DNA from 3 places in the Arthrobacter sp. Z4-13 genome. Region 1 is predicted to be linked to each of the others. Evidence: riboswitches for the same ligand, from Rfam matches in the RefSeq annotation. Region 1 holds a riboswitch; each other region holds the start of a gene.

What was found. Region 1 has a riboswitch for S-adenosylmethionine ahead of M1E07_RS03945 (cobalamin-independent methionine synthase II family protein). Riboswitches for the same ligand answer to the same signal wherever they lie in the genome.
Region 2: linked by a shared signal. The riboswitch ahead of M1E07_RS18920 (DUF1737 domain-containing protein) and the one ahead of M1E07_RS03945 (cobalamin-independent methionine synthase II family protein) in region 1 are both predicted to bind S-adenosylmethionine.
Region 3: linked by a shared signal. The riboswitch ahead of M1E07_RS07510 (bifunctional o-acetylhomoserine/o-acetylserine sulfhydrylase) and the one ahead of M1E07_RS03945 (cobalamin-independent methionine synthase II family protein) in region 1 are both predicted to bind S-adenosylmethionine.

The regions. Positions count from the first base shown of each region.
Region 1 is NZ_CP096459.1:434,096-439,466, reverse strand. Features, by position in the region: gene M1E07_RS03955 (adenylosuccinate synthase) at 1-300, opposite strand, end outside; gene M1E07_RS03950 (M14 family zinc carboxypeptidase) at 563-1,624, opposite strand; SAM riboswitch class I at 1,848-1,952, shown strand; gene M1E07_RS03945 (cobalamin-independent methionine synthase II family protein) at 1,965-3,170, shown strand; gene M1E07_RS03940 (uracil-DNA glycosylase family protein) at 3,385-4,026, shown strand; gene M1E07_RS03935 (DUF3151 domain-containing protein) at 4,144-4,566, opposite strand; gene fbaA (class II fructose-bisphosphate aldolase) at 4,569-5,371, opposite strand, start outside.
Region 2 is NZ_CP096459.1:3,692,884-3,698,254, forward strand. Features, by position in the region: gene M1E07_RS18900 (hypothetical protein) at 54-308, shown strand; gene M1E07_RS18905 (Rid family hydrolase) at 378-1,049, opposite strand; gene M1E07_RS18910 (flavin monoamine oxidase family protein) at 1,100-2,704, opposite strand; gene M1E07_RS18915 (GNAT family N-acetyltransferase) at 2,853-3,554, shown strand; SAM riboswitch class IV at 3,550-3,664, shown strand; gene M1E07_RS18920 (DUF1737 domain-containing protein) at 3,678-3,956, shown strand; gene M1E07_RS18925 (rhodanese-like domain-containing protein) at 3,953-4,363, shown strand; gene M1E07_RS18930 (O-succinylhomoserine sulfhydrylase) at 4,364-5,371, shown strand, end outside.
Region 3 is NZ_CP096459.1:1,243,944-1,249,314, forward strand. Features, by position in the region: gene M1E07_RS07500 (HNH endonuclease signature motif containing protein) at 1-1,250, opposite strand, end outside; gene M1E07_RS07505 (VOC family protein) at 1,527-2,165, opposite strand; SAM riboswitch class IV at 2,331-2,446, shown strand; gene M1E07_RS07510 (bifunctional o-acetylhomoserine/o-acetylserine sulfhydrylase) at 2,490-3,815, shown strand; SAM riboswitch class IV at 3,905-4,020, shown strand; gene metX (homoserine O-acetyltransferase MetX) at 4,033-5,148, shown strand; gene M1E07_RS07520 (MFS transporter) at 5,330-5,371, shown strand, end outside.

The DNA of each region.
Region 1 (5,371 bases):
CGCGGAGACGCGAAGCTTGGAGGTGTCGGCACCGCGTGCCTGAAGGCCTTCGATTTCCTGGAAGAGTGCCTCGAGGTTGACCACGCAGCCGTTGCCGATAATGGGTACCGCGTTGGGGCTGAGGATACCTGCCGGCAGCAGCTTGAGTTCGTATTTTTCACCGCCCACGACGACGGTGTGCCCGGCGTTGTTGCCGCCGTTGGGTTTGACGACGTAGTCAACACGGCCGCCCAGCAGGTCGGTCGCCTTGCCTTTTCCTTCGTCGCCCCATTGGGCTCCTACGATCACAATTGCTGGCATGGGATCCTCCCCCATTCGTTCGGGCTGCCCGGTCCCGCCACAAGTGGCAGGGCTGGCGCAGCGCCGTTCATGAGAATGCCCCGAATGGACCGGCCTTCGCTGGTCTGCGCGGCAGCACAGCGACGCAAGAGTTCCGGGGCTCTTACCACCCAAGTTTAGCCGATCAGTGACTTTGTCCACTCGTTGGGTCGCCGCGGTCCTTCTTGCAAAGTAAAGGACCCCTGCAGGAGTGAAGGACCGCGGCGGACTGTCAGCGGTGATGCTATTCGTCGTCGGCTTCCTCGCCCGGGCGGGAGGTCTGGGTGGCCAGGCTGTCCCAGAAGGAGGTGTCGGCGTCGGCAATTGATCCGTCCGCGATGGCCGCGGCGGTGGCGGTCAGCGTGGTGACCGTCTGCTTGATCAGGTAGCCATTGCTCCGGAGCCCCAGGGCGTAGCCGTCCAGGTAGTGGTCGGACATGCCGCGCATCTCAAACAGCAACGTTGAGATGCCGTACTCCACGGCGATGCCGTTGCGGCTGATGGTTTCGGCGCTGCCGCCCACGTACTTGCCGAGGTGGCCCCAGCCGGTGGAGTCGACGTTTTCGAAAACGACGGCGCCCAGCTGCTTGGACTTCTCCACAACAGCCGGATCTGCGTTCGGGGTGGTGGGGTACAGGATGGACCCGGACACGAGTTCGCCATCGCGCTGGCTGCGGGTGCCCTGGTGGTGCAGGTCGATCATGTAGTCGATCTTGTACTTGCGCATCACGTTGTAGTGGAGCGCCTGGGTTTCGGGCTGGATCTTTGCTACATGGTCGCGGTTAAGGTCCACCTCTTCGGCGTTGTACCGCGTCATGTTGCGGTCGCCCTTGGCCAGGTAGTCGTCCAGCGGGAAGTTCACGTCCCCCATGGCACCGTCTGCGTTGAGCATCGGCACAATGAGGATGTTCACGCCATCGAGGACATCCCCGGACTTTCCGGTGCCCAGGTGCTTGACGAATTCCAGCGCGCCTTCAGTGGTGAGCTGTTCGTTGCCGTGCTGCTGCGTCAGGTAGAGGATGGTGGGCTTGGCTGGATCCGAGATGTACTTGACCAGGTGGATGTCCCGGCCTTTCACGGTCTGCCCAATGACCTCCAGCTCCATGGCGGACTGGCGGGCATCCTGGTCTTTGAGGAAAGAGACCATCTGGTCATAGGAAACCAGCTTCGATGTGGTGATCTGTCCGTTGCCGTCATAGTTGGGGCCTTCGCCCACAGCGATGGCCGGGGCCGGCGCTGCTACAACTGACAGAGCCAGGGCTCCCGTAACTGCCAGGGTCCTGAAGGTTGCCAGGGTTTTTCTCACGGTGCGGTACCTCTTTCGAGTGCATTAGGTGTGGCCAGCCCGCCATGTCCCCCATCACGGGCTGTGACAGAAGCCAACCAATCTGAACGAGAGCTGTCAATGGATATAACAGGAATGCGCATACAGTTATTACGTTCCGGAAGCATGGGTCCGGCGCCCTACCCGTTCCGACACAAACTGAAGCGAATTTGCTCCCGGGAGCCATCTGGATTTGAGTGAGAGAGAACCATCCGGAGCGGCCGAGAGACCTGGATCGTTGACGCCGCAGCAACCCCCAAGTGCAGGTACGTCCTGCCTGCGAAGGTGCTACTGCCAGGACCGATGGAAAGGAAATTCCAGCATGACCTTGAACACAGACCACATCCGCGTCACCCACGCAGGTTCGTTGCCCCGCACCCCTGAACTGATCGCCGCCAACGCCGCGCGCGAGGAGAACCCGGCCGACGTCGAGGGCTACAACGAACTCCTCACCGCTTCCGTGGTGGACCTGGTGGAGCGCCAGCAAAACCTGGGCGTTGATATCCCGAACGACGGCGAGTACGGGCACGCCATGAGCGCCTCCGTGGACTACGGCGCCTGGTGGTCCTACTCCTTCGCGCGCATGGGCGGGCTGGAGCTGGACAACGACGCCAAGTGGGCCGTCGAACCGAAGGAATCCACCCCGGGCAACGTCCAGCTGACGGGCTTCATCCACCGCCGCGACCGCACCATCTTTTCCGAGGCCTACAACGATCCCACCAGCGGCATCTTCACGGGCGGTCCCAGGCCGTTCCCCAAGGTCACGGGACCGCTCGTCTACACCGGCCAGGAGGCGGTTGCCTCCGACATCGCCAACCTGAAGGCCGGCCTGGCTGCCACTGGACTCAAGGAAGGCTTTGTTGCGGCGCTCTCCCCCGGCAGCGCCTCACGCATCACCAACGAGTACTACGCAACGGAGGAGGAGTACATCTACGCCTGTGCCGATGCACTCCGCGAAGAGTACAAAGCCATCATCGACGCCGGCCTGATCCTGCAGATCGACGATCCCTCCATCGCGGAGAACTGGGACCAGATCAGCCCCGAGCCGAGCGTGGCGGACTACCTAAAATTCACGCAGATCCGCGTGGAGGCCCTCAACTACGCCCTCCGGGGCCTTCCTGAGGAGCAGGTCCGCTTCCACCTCTGCTGGGGCTCCTGGCATGGTCCGCACACCACAGACCTTCCCCTTGCGGACCTGGTGGAAACCATGCTCCAAATCAACGCCGGCGGTTACTCCTTCGAAGCCGCCAATGTCCGCCACGAACACGAGTGGCGGGTCTGGGAGGACACGAAGCTGCCCGAGGGCAAGGTCATCATCCCGGGCATCGTTTCCCACGCCACCAACGTGGTGGAGCATCCGGACCTGGTAGCCGACCGGATTGTCCGGTTCGCAGATGTAGTGGGCCGCGAGAATGTCATCGCCTCCACTGACTGCGGCCTCGGCGGCAGGGTCCACCCGCAGATCGCGTTCGCCAAGCTGGAATCACTGGGCGAAGGCGCACGCCGGGCCACCAAGCGGCTCTGGTAGCCAGAAATCACTTAACGCCGAACCCGCCGGTTCCGTGTCCCGCTTAAATCGGGTGCGCGGGACCGGCGTTTCGTTTTGCGGGGCTTGCTAAACTGGTGAAGGCCGACCAGGAATCGGTCCACCCCATTTCAACCATCGCGGATGTGTGCGGCCATTGTGCGCCCATTTTCCGAGGTGGCAGCGAGACCAATCCCCGCAGGAGATCCAGCACTACATGACAGCCCTGGCACCCGAATCCTTCCATGAGCAGCTTCTGAGCCGCCGCTACGAACCCAATGTTGCAGCCGTGAACGAACTGTGCGATTCCCTGCAGGAGGCCAAGCCCGGCACGGTGGTGCCCTACGTGGACCCCATGCACGACGTCGACGAGTGCCGCATCATCAGCCTGTACTCAAACATCGGCGAGGCCGACCCGTCCGGTTTCATCACCGCCGGGGACCACGACGCCGCCACCCGGATGCTCGGCATCCAATGGAAACTGGGGCTGCGTCCGGAGTTCGTGATGCCGTGGAACGTCCACCCCTGGCACATCGCCGGAGAGCCGAACGGGAAGTTCACCCCGGACCAAATCTCCGCCGGCCTCAAGCCGCTGCTGAAGTTCCTGGCACTGGTTCCGCGCGCCTCGGTCATCGTGGCACACGGCACCGAAGCCAACCGCCTGGCCAACCTGCTGCTCAAGACCGAAGTGCCGCTGCTCTGGCGCCGCGGCCTGAAGACTTACAAGGTGCGCTCCCTCAGCGGCCGCGCGTTCGCCGGTTCGCCTGCCCGCCAGGAGGAGTACCTCGAGGCCATGCGCGTGGCCTACGCCGATGCGATGGCGCGCACGGGGCTGCAGAAATCCCCATCTGCCCCCTAACCTCGCAAGCTCGGCCAGGGAACCCCTGCGGACGTGGGCCCATGCCACGAGGCTCACTGCTTACGACGACGGCCGGTCACCTTGTTGAAAAGGTAACCGGCCGTCGTCGTCCGCTTGCTACTTCGCTTCGATGGCTGCTTTCGCCGCCGGGTCGGAATCGTTCAGGAACTTCTCAATCCGTTCCGGCTCCTCCGCCTCGCCGATCGCGGCAGATGCGCGGCCGAGGGAGTACAGCGCCCGCAGGAAGCCGCGGTTGGGCTCATGCTCCCACGGGATAGGCCCCACGCCGCGCCAACCGTTGCGGCGCAGCGAGTCCAGCCCCCGGTGGTAGCCCACCCGCGAGTAGGCGTAGGAGTCGATGGTCCGCCCCTCGGCCCAGGCCTCTTCCGCCAGCACAGCCCACAGCAGCGAGGAAGTGGGGTGCTTGGCTACGAGATCCAGTGCTTCGTGGCCGGCTTCAAGCTGCTGGTAGACCTCGGTCTCGGCAGGCAGGAGCGTGGGCTCGGGTCCCATCAGGTTCCTACGGAACTCGTCGGACATTCCTAGAAGGTCTTTCCGGCGGAACCGAGCTGCTTGGTGGCCTCGACAACGCGGGCGGCCAGTCCGGCTTCGGCCGAAGCGCCCCAAACGCGGGGATCGTAGGTCTTCTTGTTGCCTACCTCGCCGTCCACCTTCAGGACCCCGTTGTAGTTCTTGAACATGTGGTCCGCCACCGGACGCGTGTAGGCGTACTGGGTGTCGGTGTCGATGTTCATCTTGATGGTGCCGTAGGAGACGGCGTCCGCGATTTCCTGGTCGGAGGAGCCGGAGCCGCCGTGGAACACGAGGTCAAACGGGTTGTCCTTGCCGATCTTCGCGCCCACCTGGGCCTGGATGTCCTTGAGGATCTCCGGGCGCAGCTTCACGCCGCCGGGCTTGTAGACGCCGTGGACGTTGCCGAAGGTCAGGGCGGTGATGTAGCGGCCGTTTTCGCCGGATCCCAGCGCTTCGATGGTGGCCAGCGCGTCCTCGACCGTGGTGTAAAGCTTCTCGTTGATCTCGTTCTCGACGCCGTCTTCCTCGCCGCCGACCGTGCCGATTTCAACTTCGAGGATCATCTTCGCGGCAGCGGTGCGCTCCAGCAGTTCGCGGGCGATGCGCAGGTTCTCGTCCAGGGTCTCTGCCGAACCGTCCCACATGTGGGAGTTGAACAGAGGGTTGCGCCCGGCCTTGACCTCAGCCTCGGAAGCTGCGAGCAGGGGCAGCACGAAACCGTCCAGCTTGTCCTTGGGGCAGTGGTCCGTGTGCAGGGCGATGTTGACACCGTAGTTCTTGGCCACTTCGCGGGCGAACGCGGCGAAGCCCA
Region 2 (5,371 bases), 1.0 Mb from region 1:
TCGCTGCTGTAGCCGAACGGCGGTACAAACGCACTTAGCGAAGGGACGCCGTCATGGCACATTCGCAGTTCGATACATTTCTCCAGGAAGCCACCCACCTCGACCAAGCCTCGGACCACACCCTCAACGATGACCGTCTTTACGGCCTATATACCAGCTGGTGCTACGTCAACCAGCAGGCGCCCGGCCAGGAGTCCGTTTTCTGGGCAGCGATGAAACACCGGATTACCCCGGGTTTCAACGGCCTGAGGATGAAGGGCCCTGCGGCCGCCGACTACATCCTGACAAGCTCCCCAGGGCTCGTATAAGCATCGGAATTAAAGAAGGCGTGGAGCGCTGCCCCCAGGGGCAGCGCTCCACGCCTTCTTGTTTTTCCGCTATTTGCCTCCAGAAGCTGGATATGCGGCGTCCACCTCCACCTCCACGAGCCAGCCGTTGACGGGGAGGTTCTCGATCTCGAGGGCGAACCGGGAAGGCCGGGCAGGGTTGGGCACAAACGGGTCGGCCGGAGCGGCTGACCCCAGCGGCACCTTGATTGCGGAACCGTCCGCGAGGCTGGTGTTCGCAAAGTACTGCCGGTATGCACGGTTCCAGCCGTCAAAGTCGGCCTTTTCGGCACCGGCGGGGTTCTGAAGGAAGACGCGCATGCTGATGACGTCGTCGTAATTCAAACCCGCCTGGGCAAGGTTTTCGCCGATCCTGCGGAGGGCATTGATGCCCTGCGCTTCGGTGATGGTGACACCCGCAGGGAGGGCCCCGCCGGGGAAGACTCCGGTGTCCACATAGCGCTGTTCACTGCCGGCAGGGGCAGTGACGTTGAGGGCTGACGGCCCCAGCCCGCTGGTCTTGTAAATGGGCGTATTCGCTCCGATGGCCACGCCGTTGGCGATCATCGGGTTGTCCTGGCCGGCGGGCAGGTTGGAGACCGTGGTGCGTGGCTTCGGATCCGTGAGGTCCTTGAATACGGCGGGCGCAGCGAAAGCTGCAGTGGCTGTGAGGCTGATGCCGGCGATGCCGGCGGCGATCAGGGAAATGCGGCGTCGGAACATGGGCTTCTTTCGGGGCTCGGCTTGGGTGTGTGGGGGAGCAACGGCGGGCATCATCCGGCCACCGTTGCTGCTACCCGGCTGTGCAGGGATGTCACGGCAGCCCGGGCAGAGGTCATGGCGCCGTGCTGCCAGGCGATGGCATGGCTCAAGTGGTCCCCGGCGAAGTAGATATTGCCGGAAGGTTCCAGCAGCTTGGCGTACTTGGCGTCCGTCTGTGACGGCCAGCCCACCCAGGCGCCTTCCGAGAACGCCGTGCTTCCCCAGTCAACGGAGAACGACGACGAGACGTCCTTCCGATAAACGTCACCGTGGATCCTGGCACCCTGGTCCAAGGCCCGGCTGAGGCGCTTTTGTGGACTGAGTTCCTTGTAGACGCGCGCGCTGGGTCCGGTGTTGTAATAGCCGACCATGGTGCCGCGTTGTCCGTGGAAGCCGGTGGATGGGTACCACATGTTGCCGAGGTCGATGTTGGTGTTGGTGATTCCGCCGTAAATACGGTGGTCCTCCTCCCACCAGCGGCGGGAGTACTCAATGCCGATCTTGCCGGCATCTCTGGGGCTGGCGAATTTCAGCGCATCGAGAACGTCGACGGGGAGGTTGCCCGGAACCTTGGCGGCGATGTGCGGCGGCAGGGTGCAGACGGCGAAGTCGGCTTCGATTTTCCTGGCTTGGCCGCCCGGGTTGGTGTATTCCACCGCGACGCCGGCAGCCGTGTTGTTCATGGACAGGACCTGGGCCCCGTAAACGAACTTGTCCTTGCCGATGGCGGCTTCGAAAGCGTAGGGAATGCGGTCCATGCCGCCCACGGGCTGGAACATCATCATGGCCTGGTCCCAGCCGAATTCGAAGGAGAAGTAGTTGCCAACACCACTGGCGAAGACATCTGACAGTGCATCCGGCGCCAAAGGTGTTCCCGCTTCCAAGCCCGCGCCGGGGGCAATTGAGTAGCCCTTGCGGCCCGTGCCGGTGTATTTGAAGCTTGCTGCAGGGTCGCCGGTAACCCTTCCACCGATGGCCCCGAAGTTCTGCAGGAAGGAGATCAGGTTCTCCTTGTCTGCCGTACTCATGTAGCTGTCCAAGGCACCCTGGTCCGTGGCTTTGGCCAGGAGCTCAGATACGTAGCCGTACACGTCGGCTTTGGCGGCACGGTGGCGGACGGGGGTGTTGGAGAGCTTGGTGTTGCCCTCCCGGAACAGGTAGCCGTCGGCGTTCTGGTTGGTGAACGGCTCGATGGCCACTCCCAGTTCCTTGCAGTAGTCCAAGGTGATGTGGTGCTGGGGAATCCGGCCCGGGCCGGCATTCATGTACTGGTCCTTGGAAAAGGTTGCGCGCTGGGTAATCCCGCGCAGGTCCGTTTCCTCCGTACCGCCGCGCACGGTCCAGTTGCGTCCGCCCGGGCGCATCCTTGCCTCCAGGATGGTGACCTTGTAGCCTGCCTTGCCCAACTCGTAAGCCGTCGTCAGGCCGGCTATGCCGCCGCCCAGAATGACAACGCTCTTACCTTTGCCCTGCAGGTCATCTGCGCGGGGTGCGGCAAAAGCCGGAGCGGCCGTGTCCGGCGCCAGCCCCATGGCCGCCATCGTTTGGTACATCACCCCGGCTCCCCCGACCATTCCCACATAGCGGAGGAAGTTCCTGCGAGTAGCATCTGACATATTTTTCCCTTTCACCGGAGTGTTACGAGGTGAGCGTAGGGGCGGAATGTTTCGTCAAAGTCTGTGACAATTTCGGTGTTGTAGCATTCACATTTCTGGAAGGTAAACGCCCACGCAGGACGCGGGATGGTGTTGTGGAAGGAAGAACATGACGGACGGAACCGGTTCTGCGCGCGGGACGGCTGGCCGGATACCGGCTCACTCTCCCCAGCCCCTAATTCCCGGAGTCAGCATCCGCCTGCTGGACGGCGGCGACGCTGAATCCTTGGCGCAGGCGTATGGGCGCAACCGCAGGTTCCTGGCACCGTGGGAGCCGAAGCGGGATGACACTTTTTTCACACCCGCCCACCAACTGGACATCATCCGGGCTAAACGGGGTCACTACGAGCTGGGCACGGAGGTCCCGTGGGTCTTGGTTGCGGAGGACGACGACGGCACTGCCACCAGCGGCCCGGGCGGGGACGGCACCCGCATCGCCGGAACCATCACCCTGACGGGCATCGTCCGCGGGCCTTTCCTCAGCGCCAACCTGGGTTATTGGGTGGACCAGGACCTTAACGGGCGCGGGATCGGGGCGGCAGCGGTGCATTTTGCCGTCGGGTATGCACAGCGGGAACTCGGACTGCACCGCGTCCAGGCCGCCACCCTGCTACATAACACGGCCTCCAGGCGCATCCTGCAGCGTTCCGGGTTTCGGGAAATCGGCGTGGCATCGGAGTACCTGAAAATTGCCGGCACATGGCAGGACCATCTGCTCCATCAGCTCATCCTGCCGCAGGGTTCAGTTACGGAACATGACGACGACGGCGGTGCGGCCCCGCGTGCCAAGTGTTACGTTTTTGGGGAGTAATGAGTACCGGCGCCAAGCCCTGACTGGCCGGTCGGCAACCCTCCTTTCGCGGCGGGGTGCCTCAGGTGAATACTCGGCATATCGACCGATTCGAGTTGCAAGCGTGAGAGAAGGAGATCCGTCATGTCCGACGCACCCGCCCCTGAAGAGAGACTTTCGTACCGGCTTGTCACCGGGCCGGATGACAGGTCTTTCTGTGAACGGATTTCGAGCGCCCTGGCTGAGGGCTACGTGCTTCACGGCAGCCCGGCCGCAACGTTCAACGGCGGTCAGGTGATAGTTGCGCAGGCCCTGGTCCTTCCGGCAGCCATTGCATCCGCCGATGCCGCCGTTGCCACCGCGGTGGATGACCTTGAAGCCGCCGGCGAAGACCTCGAGTTCGACGGCGAGGGCCATGCATGAGATACGCAGGAGACCTGACGCCCCAGGAGGCGTGGGACAAGCTGGAGCAGGGCGCCATCCTGGTGGACGTGCGCACCGAGGGCGAGTGGGCCCACATCGGCATCCCTGACACCAAGGCCACCGACAACGATCCGCTGTTCATCCAATGGACGTTCCCCGGCGGCATCCCCAACCCTGACTTCATCAGCGCCCTCACCCAGCAGGCGCCGGAGGACGCTTCGGCCGAGCTGGTATTCCTGTGCCGCTCCGGCCAGCGCTCCATCGCAGCCGCCATTGCTGCCACCCAGGCCGGCTTCACCTCCTACAACGTGCTGGAGGGCTTCGAGGGCGAGCCGGACCGCTACGGCGAACGCACCGTCAACGGCTGGAAGAACCGCGGCCTGCCAACCAATCTGGGAAAGAATTAAGTGACCTTCAACGAAGACGCCGCCGGCTGGAGCCCCGACACCCAAGCCGTCCGGGGCGGCCTGGACCGCACCAATTTCCAGGAAACCAGCGAGGCGGTGTTCCTGAACTCGGGCTTCGTCTATGAATCCGCCGCCGCGGCTGAACGCGCCTTCACGGGCGAGGACGAGCGCTTCGTGTACTCCCGCTACGGCAACCCCTCCGTGGCCACTTTCCAGGAGCGGCTCCGTCTCCTCGAGGGAACCGAGGCGTGCTTTGCTACGGCGTCCGGCATGTCCGCCGTCTTCACAGCCCTCGGTGCATTGTTGGCGGCCGGCGACCGCGTGGTTGCCGCCCGCTCGCTGTTCGGTTCCTGCTTTGTGATCCTTAACGAGATCCTTCCGCGGTGGGGCGTCGAGACGGTGTTCGTGGACGGCCCGGACCTGGAGCAGTGGCGCGCCGCTCTGTCCCAGCCCACCACCGCGGTGTTCTTCGAGTCGCCCTCCAACCCGATGCAGGAGATCGTGGACATTGCCGCGGTCAGCGAACTCGCGCATGCCGCAGGTGCCACCGTCGTCGTCGACAATGTCTTTGCCACTCCCCTGCTGCAGCGCTGCGGCCAATTCGGCACCGACGTCATTGTCTACTCCGGCACCAAACACATTGACGGCCAGGGCAGGGTACTGGGCGGCGCCATCCTGGGCACCAAGGAATTCATCGAGGGCCCGGTCAAGCAGCTTATGCGGCACACGGGCCCGTCGCTGTCCCCCTTCAACGCCTGGGTCCTCACCAAGGGGCTCGAGACCATGGCCTTGCGCGTCAACCACTCCTCCGCTTCAGCCCTGCAGCTGGCCGAGTGGCTCGAGCAGCAGCCTGCCGTGAGCTGGGTAAAGTACCCGCTCCTGAAATCGCACCCGCAATACGAACTCGCCGCCAGGCAGATGAGTGCCGGCGGCACGGTCCTCACCCTGGAACTTGCGACGACGGGTGGCCGCTCCGGCAAGGAGGCCGCCTTTGCGCTGCTGGATGGG
Region 3 (5,371 bases), 810 kb from region 1:
CAGCCGCTGGTGTGCCGCAGTTTGTGGTGTTTGCGGCAGGGTTGGCCGAGGTTTGATATTCCGGTGGTGCCGCCGTGGTGCCAGGCGAGGATGTGGTCGGCTTCGTTGTCGAGGGAGGTGTTGTTGCAGCCGGGGAAGGGGCATTTGCCGTCCCGCATCCGCAGCCAGTTCCGCATGGCCTTGCTGACCCGGTAGCTGGAGCGGCCGATCTCCAGCGGTGCCCCGTCGCGAGGATCGACCAGCACCCGGTGGAACGAATCGGCGCCGTCGGCAACGAGTTTGCGCGCCACGGAGGCCGGGATCGGGCCGTGCCCGTCCAGTACCGCGGGTTCGTCGGTCAGGCCCATCAGGGAGAACACCGGCACGGTGACCAACACCTGCGCCCGGATCGACGAAGATGGGCCGGGATCCGTTCCTGCACCCTCGCCGCTGCTGGCAGGGTTATCGCTGCCGAGAAGCCCTGAAGAGAAACTATCGGCTACCAGTTGGGTCAGGGTGCGGGGCTCGTCCGGGCCCTGCATGCCCCTGGCAAGAGCGGTGAGCCGGTTCCGGATCGCCGACGCCCGGTCCGCTGGCAGGTGGGCGGCGACCCACGCCATCCCGTCACTGTCCGGCCAGTACTCCACCCGACGGTCCGCGACACTTTTCGCGTGGCGTTTCTCCAGGCTCTCCGGGTGATGGCGTTCCCGCCAGCCCCGGGCTTTGGCTTTGAACCGGTAGGCCGGCATTTCCCCGACCGGGCAGCCGCGGGCGGGGTTCGGCGCCGCCGGGTCCAGGAAGTGCGCCTCCAGCGCCGCCGCACCAGCGGGATCAAGACACGCGGTCTGCTCGATCATGGTCCGGGCGTGCGCCCACGAGATCGTCCCTGACTGCAGGGCCGCGAGCGTCCGGGGCAGGGAACTGGTCAGGGCGTGAGCCTCGGCGAGCAGGGTACCGGCGGCCCGGTCACCGATCGCCAGGGCACACCCGACCTCGGCCACCAGGCTCCGGTCCTGCGCGGCGGCCTCCTGCGGCGACCCGGGCGGAGGATTCAGCGCCTTCATAGATTCAGCCAGGACCGCCACGGCCTGTGCCTTCACCGCCGCCAGCTTCGCTTCTGACCGTGCCACGCCGGCCAGGACATCCAAAGCCGCATCAGCAACCCGCTGCAACGGATCCTCACCCAGTCCGCCAGCCAGCGCAACCCTGAACGCAGCGACAGCAGCATCAACTCCCACCTCCGCCTGCACCACCGCCGGGTTCGTCTTCATACCTCCATCATCGTGAAGGGGTCTGACATTCCGGTAAGTCTCCCATCAGCGAGCGGGGCGTGAATGCCTATGGATCTACTACCGGGTTTCGATGGGCTCAACCGCAGGGATTCCAGGTGCTGTCCTACCGGGTTCCGGCACGAAATGGATTCGGCCGCCATCAGCGGGTGACGCCGTTGTCACCTGCTGATGGCGGCCGAAGTTTTGGAGCACAGCTGCAGCGCCTGCCCAAGAGGCAAAGCCCTGGGCAGAGCCACCCGATCTACATGGGGAGAATCAGATCGTGACAGCTCCGTTGGAGGTCTCGAACGTCACCGAAAGGATCCCGGGGGTCCCGTGCGGTGCCACCCACTCCACGGCTACGTCTTCGAGCGGCTTCTCCACCGGCTCACCCAGCCATTCGGTGACGCGTGCAGCGGACCCGGCAATGGTCAGGCAGCTCATCTTGACGTTGCTGTCGTAGGCGTGGGACGGGTGCAGGGATGGGTCGCCCTCCCACTTGAGCATGTACGGAACCTGCGGGTCGGCAATCAGACCCAAGATGCCAATCTGCTTCCAGACCAGTTCCCGGCCATCAGGAAACTTGCGGTTCCCGTTGACCGAGGAGCGTCCGAGCCGCTCTTCGAAGGGGACCAGGTCGTCAACCTCGACGCACCAGCCCATCCAGCCGCCGCCGGCTGCAGACCGTGCACGCACTGCCTGCCCGAAGGGAGCCTTGTCAGAGGCGGGGTGGTCCAGCACCTCCACCACTTCGAGGTACTTGTGTCCCGCAAGCGGGATGATCATATTCCGGGTTCCGAACCGCGGGTGTACCCCGCCCTTCACTGCCTCAACGCCGAGGGCAGAGGAGATACGTTCGGTGGTGGCAGCCAGGCCATCGTGTTCACAGGCGTAAGAGACGTGATCCATGCGCATGGCAACATCTTGGCACTTTGTGATCGGGCTCTCAGCTAAGGCAAGCCTTACTAGGATTTCCGTGTCGAATCGGCATAAAAACCAGGGTCCGTGCAGGGCCGTCATGAGGACTATCTTCGTCATAATCCTGTCCAGCACCGCGTGCACGTTCCTACACTGAGCTCAGGTCATGAGTGCCAGCGCCAAGCCCCGGCTCGCTGGCCGGCAACCCTCCATCCGCGGTGGGGTGCCCCGGGTGAGGACCTGGCTGTCCGGCAACGGCCGGATGGCAAGCGCGGCCCGCAGTGCTCCCAGCATGCCGGGCCCATGTCAAAGGAGCCTTAGTTGTCCAACGGATGGTCTTTCGAAACCCGCCAGATCCACGCAGGTCAAGAGCCGGACGGCGCCACGGGCGCCCGTGCACTTCCCATTTACCAAACCACATCCTTTGTGTTCCCCAGCGCTGAAAGCGCCGCCAACCGCTTTGCCCTGGCCGAGCTGGCGCCCATCTACACCAGGATCGGCAACCCTACCCAGGAGGCGGTGGAGCAGCGGATCGCCAGCCTGGAGGGCGGTCTGGGAGCCCTGCTGCTCAGCTCCGGCCAGGCCGCTGAGACCTTCGCCGTCCTGAACATTGCCGAGGCAGGGGACCACATCGTGGCCAGCCCCAGCCTCTACGGCGGCACCTACAACCTCTTCGCCCACACGCTGAAGAAGTTCGGGATTTCCGTCACGTTTGTGGCGGACCCGGACAACCTGGAGCAGTGGCGCGCCGCAGTGCAGCCCAACACCAAGCTCTTCTTTGGCGAGGTGGTCTCCAATCCGCGGCAGGACGTCCTGGACATCGAAGGCGTGTCCCAGGTGGCGCACGACGCCGGCGTTCCCCTGATCGTTGACAACACCCTGTCCACCCCGTACCTGATCCGGCCGCTGGAATGGGGAGCGGACATTGTGGTGCATTCGGCCACCAAGTATCTGGGCGGCCATGGCTCCGCGATCGCCGGCGTGATCGTCGATTCGGGAAAGTTCGACTTTGGCAAGGATCCCGCAAAGTTCCCCGGCTTCAACACCCCGGACCCTACCTACAACGGCCTGGTGTACGCCCGCGACCTCGGTGCCGATGGAGCCCTGGGTGCCAACCTTTCCTACATCCTCAAGGCCCGGGTGCAGCTGCTGCGCGACCTTGGCTCGGCAGTATCGCCCTTCAACGCCTTCCTCATCGCCCAAGGACTGGAGACGCTGAGCCTGCGGGTGGAGCGGCACGTCGCCAACGCCCTGGAAGTGGCGCAGTGGCTGGAAGCGCGTGACGACGTCGAGTCCGTCGCCTATGCGGGGCTGCCCTCCAGCCCCTGGTACGAGCGGGGCCGCAAGTACGGGCCCAAGGGTACCGGCGCCATCGTGTCGTTCAACCTCGCCGGCGGCGCGGAGGCCGGCAAGCGTTTCGTGGACGCCCTGGAGCTGCACTCCCACGTCGCGAACATCGGCGACGTCCGTTCCCTGGTGATCCATCCGGCGTCGACCACCCACAGCCAGCTCTCGCCGGAGCAGCAGGAAGTTGCCGGCGTGACACCCGGACTGGTGCGGCTGTCGGTGGGCATCGAGCACATCGATGACATCCTCGCGGACCTTGAAGCGGGTTTCAGGGCGGCCAAGGGCGCCAGCGGCGCCTGATCCACGGGCACAAGCCGGTGGCAAGCCGGGATGTCACAACCGTTCACACTCTTGGCGGCAGGCAGGGGCTGTTTCGTACACTCGATGCAGGTCATGAGTGCCAGTGACAGCCCCGGCTTGCTGGCCGGCAACCCTCCTTCCGCGGTGGGGTGCCCCGGGTGAAGACCTGGCCTGCCGGTCAAACGACGGCGGGCAAGCGCGTAGAAGAGGTCTTGCCATGACGGTTACCGTCGCCCGTACAACCGTCCCCGAACACGGGATCGTCCGCTATGCCTCCATCGGAGGACTACATTTGGAGGCCGGCGGGTACCTGCCGGGCGTCACCTTGGCCTACGAAACCTGGGGCACGCTCAACGAGGACGGCAGCAACGCCGTCCTGATCGAGCACGCGCTCACGGGCAGCACGCACGTGACCCGGGGCGACACGGAGGAGCCCGGCTGGTGGGAACAACTCGCGGGGCCCGGCGCGCCGGTGGATACCACTCGTTTCTTCGTGGTCTCCATCAACATTGTGGGCGGCTGCTACGGGTCAACCGGGCCGTCGTCGACCGCTCCGGACGGAAAGCCTTGGGGCTCGCGTTTTCCGTTGGTAACCCTGCGGGACAGCACCATGGCCGAGGCCCGGCTGGCCGATCAGCTCGGGATCGGAAGCTGGTTCGCCGTGCTGGGCGGATCCATGGGCGGGGCCCGCGCGCTCGAATGGGCGGTCACGTTTCCGGAACGGGTGCAGCGCTGCGCCGTAATTTCCGTGGGAGCCGCGAGTACCGCAGAGCAAATTGCCTTCGCGCAGGCACAGACGCTCGCCATCCGGCAGGACGCCAACTTCAACGGCGGTGACTACTACGGCGGTCCATCGCCGGAGGAGGGTCTGGCCCTTGCCCGGCGTATCGCCCACATCACGTACCGCTCCCCGATGGAACTGGACGGACGCTTTGGCCGCGCGCCGCAGGCCCCCGAATCTCCGCTCCAGGGCGAACAGCTCGGAGCCCGCGGTCGCTACCAGGTGGAAAGCTACCTGGACCACCAAGGCACCAAGCTGGTCCACCGGTTCGATGCCAACAGCTATATCGCCATCACCGAGGCGCTCATGAGCCACGACATCTGCCGGGGACGCGGCTCCCTCGTTCAGACACTATCCAGTTCCAGTGCGCGCTTTTTTGTTGCCGCTGTTAACTCAGACCGGCTCTACTTTCCGTCTCAGTCGCGGGAGCTGGCCCTGGCTCTCCCCGGGGAGGTAGACGTCCACCTCATCGAAGCACCGATCGGGCACGATGGCTTCCTTACCGAGATCGGCCAGCTGGGAAACCAGCTGCGGGAGCACCTCTCGGAGTAAACACCACACCCACGTGCCACGCATTGTGCATAAACGCAGATGCGCTCTGCATGATTCGGCGTTGAGCTGCGCGTCCGGGCAGACCATACTCGTTGGGACCCGGCGGTTCGTGACCAAAAACACACGCACCCGCCATAGCCTGTCCCAGTGGTGTCGAAGACGACGCCGAAGGAGTTCACTAATGAGTACGGAACGCTCCGCCGCACAGCGGCCAGAGGAAACC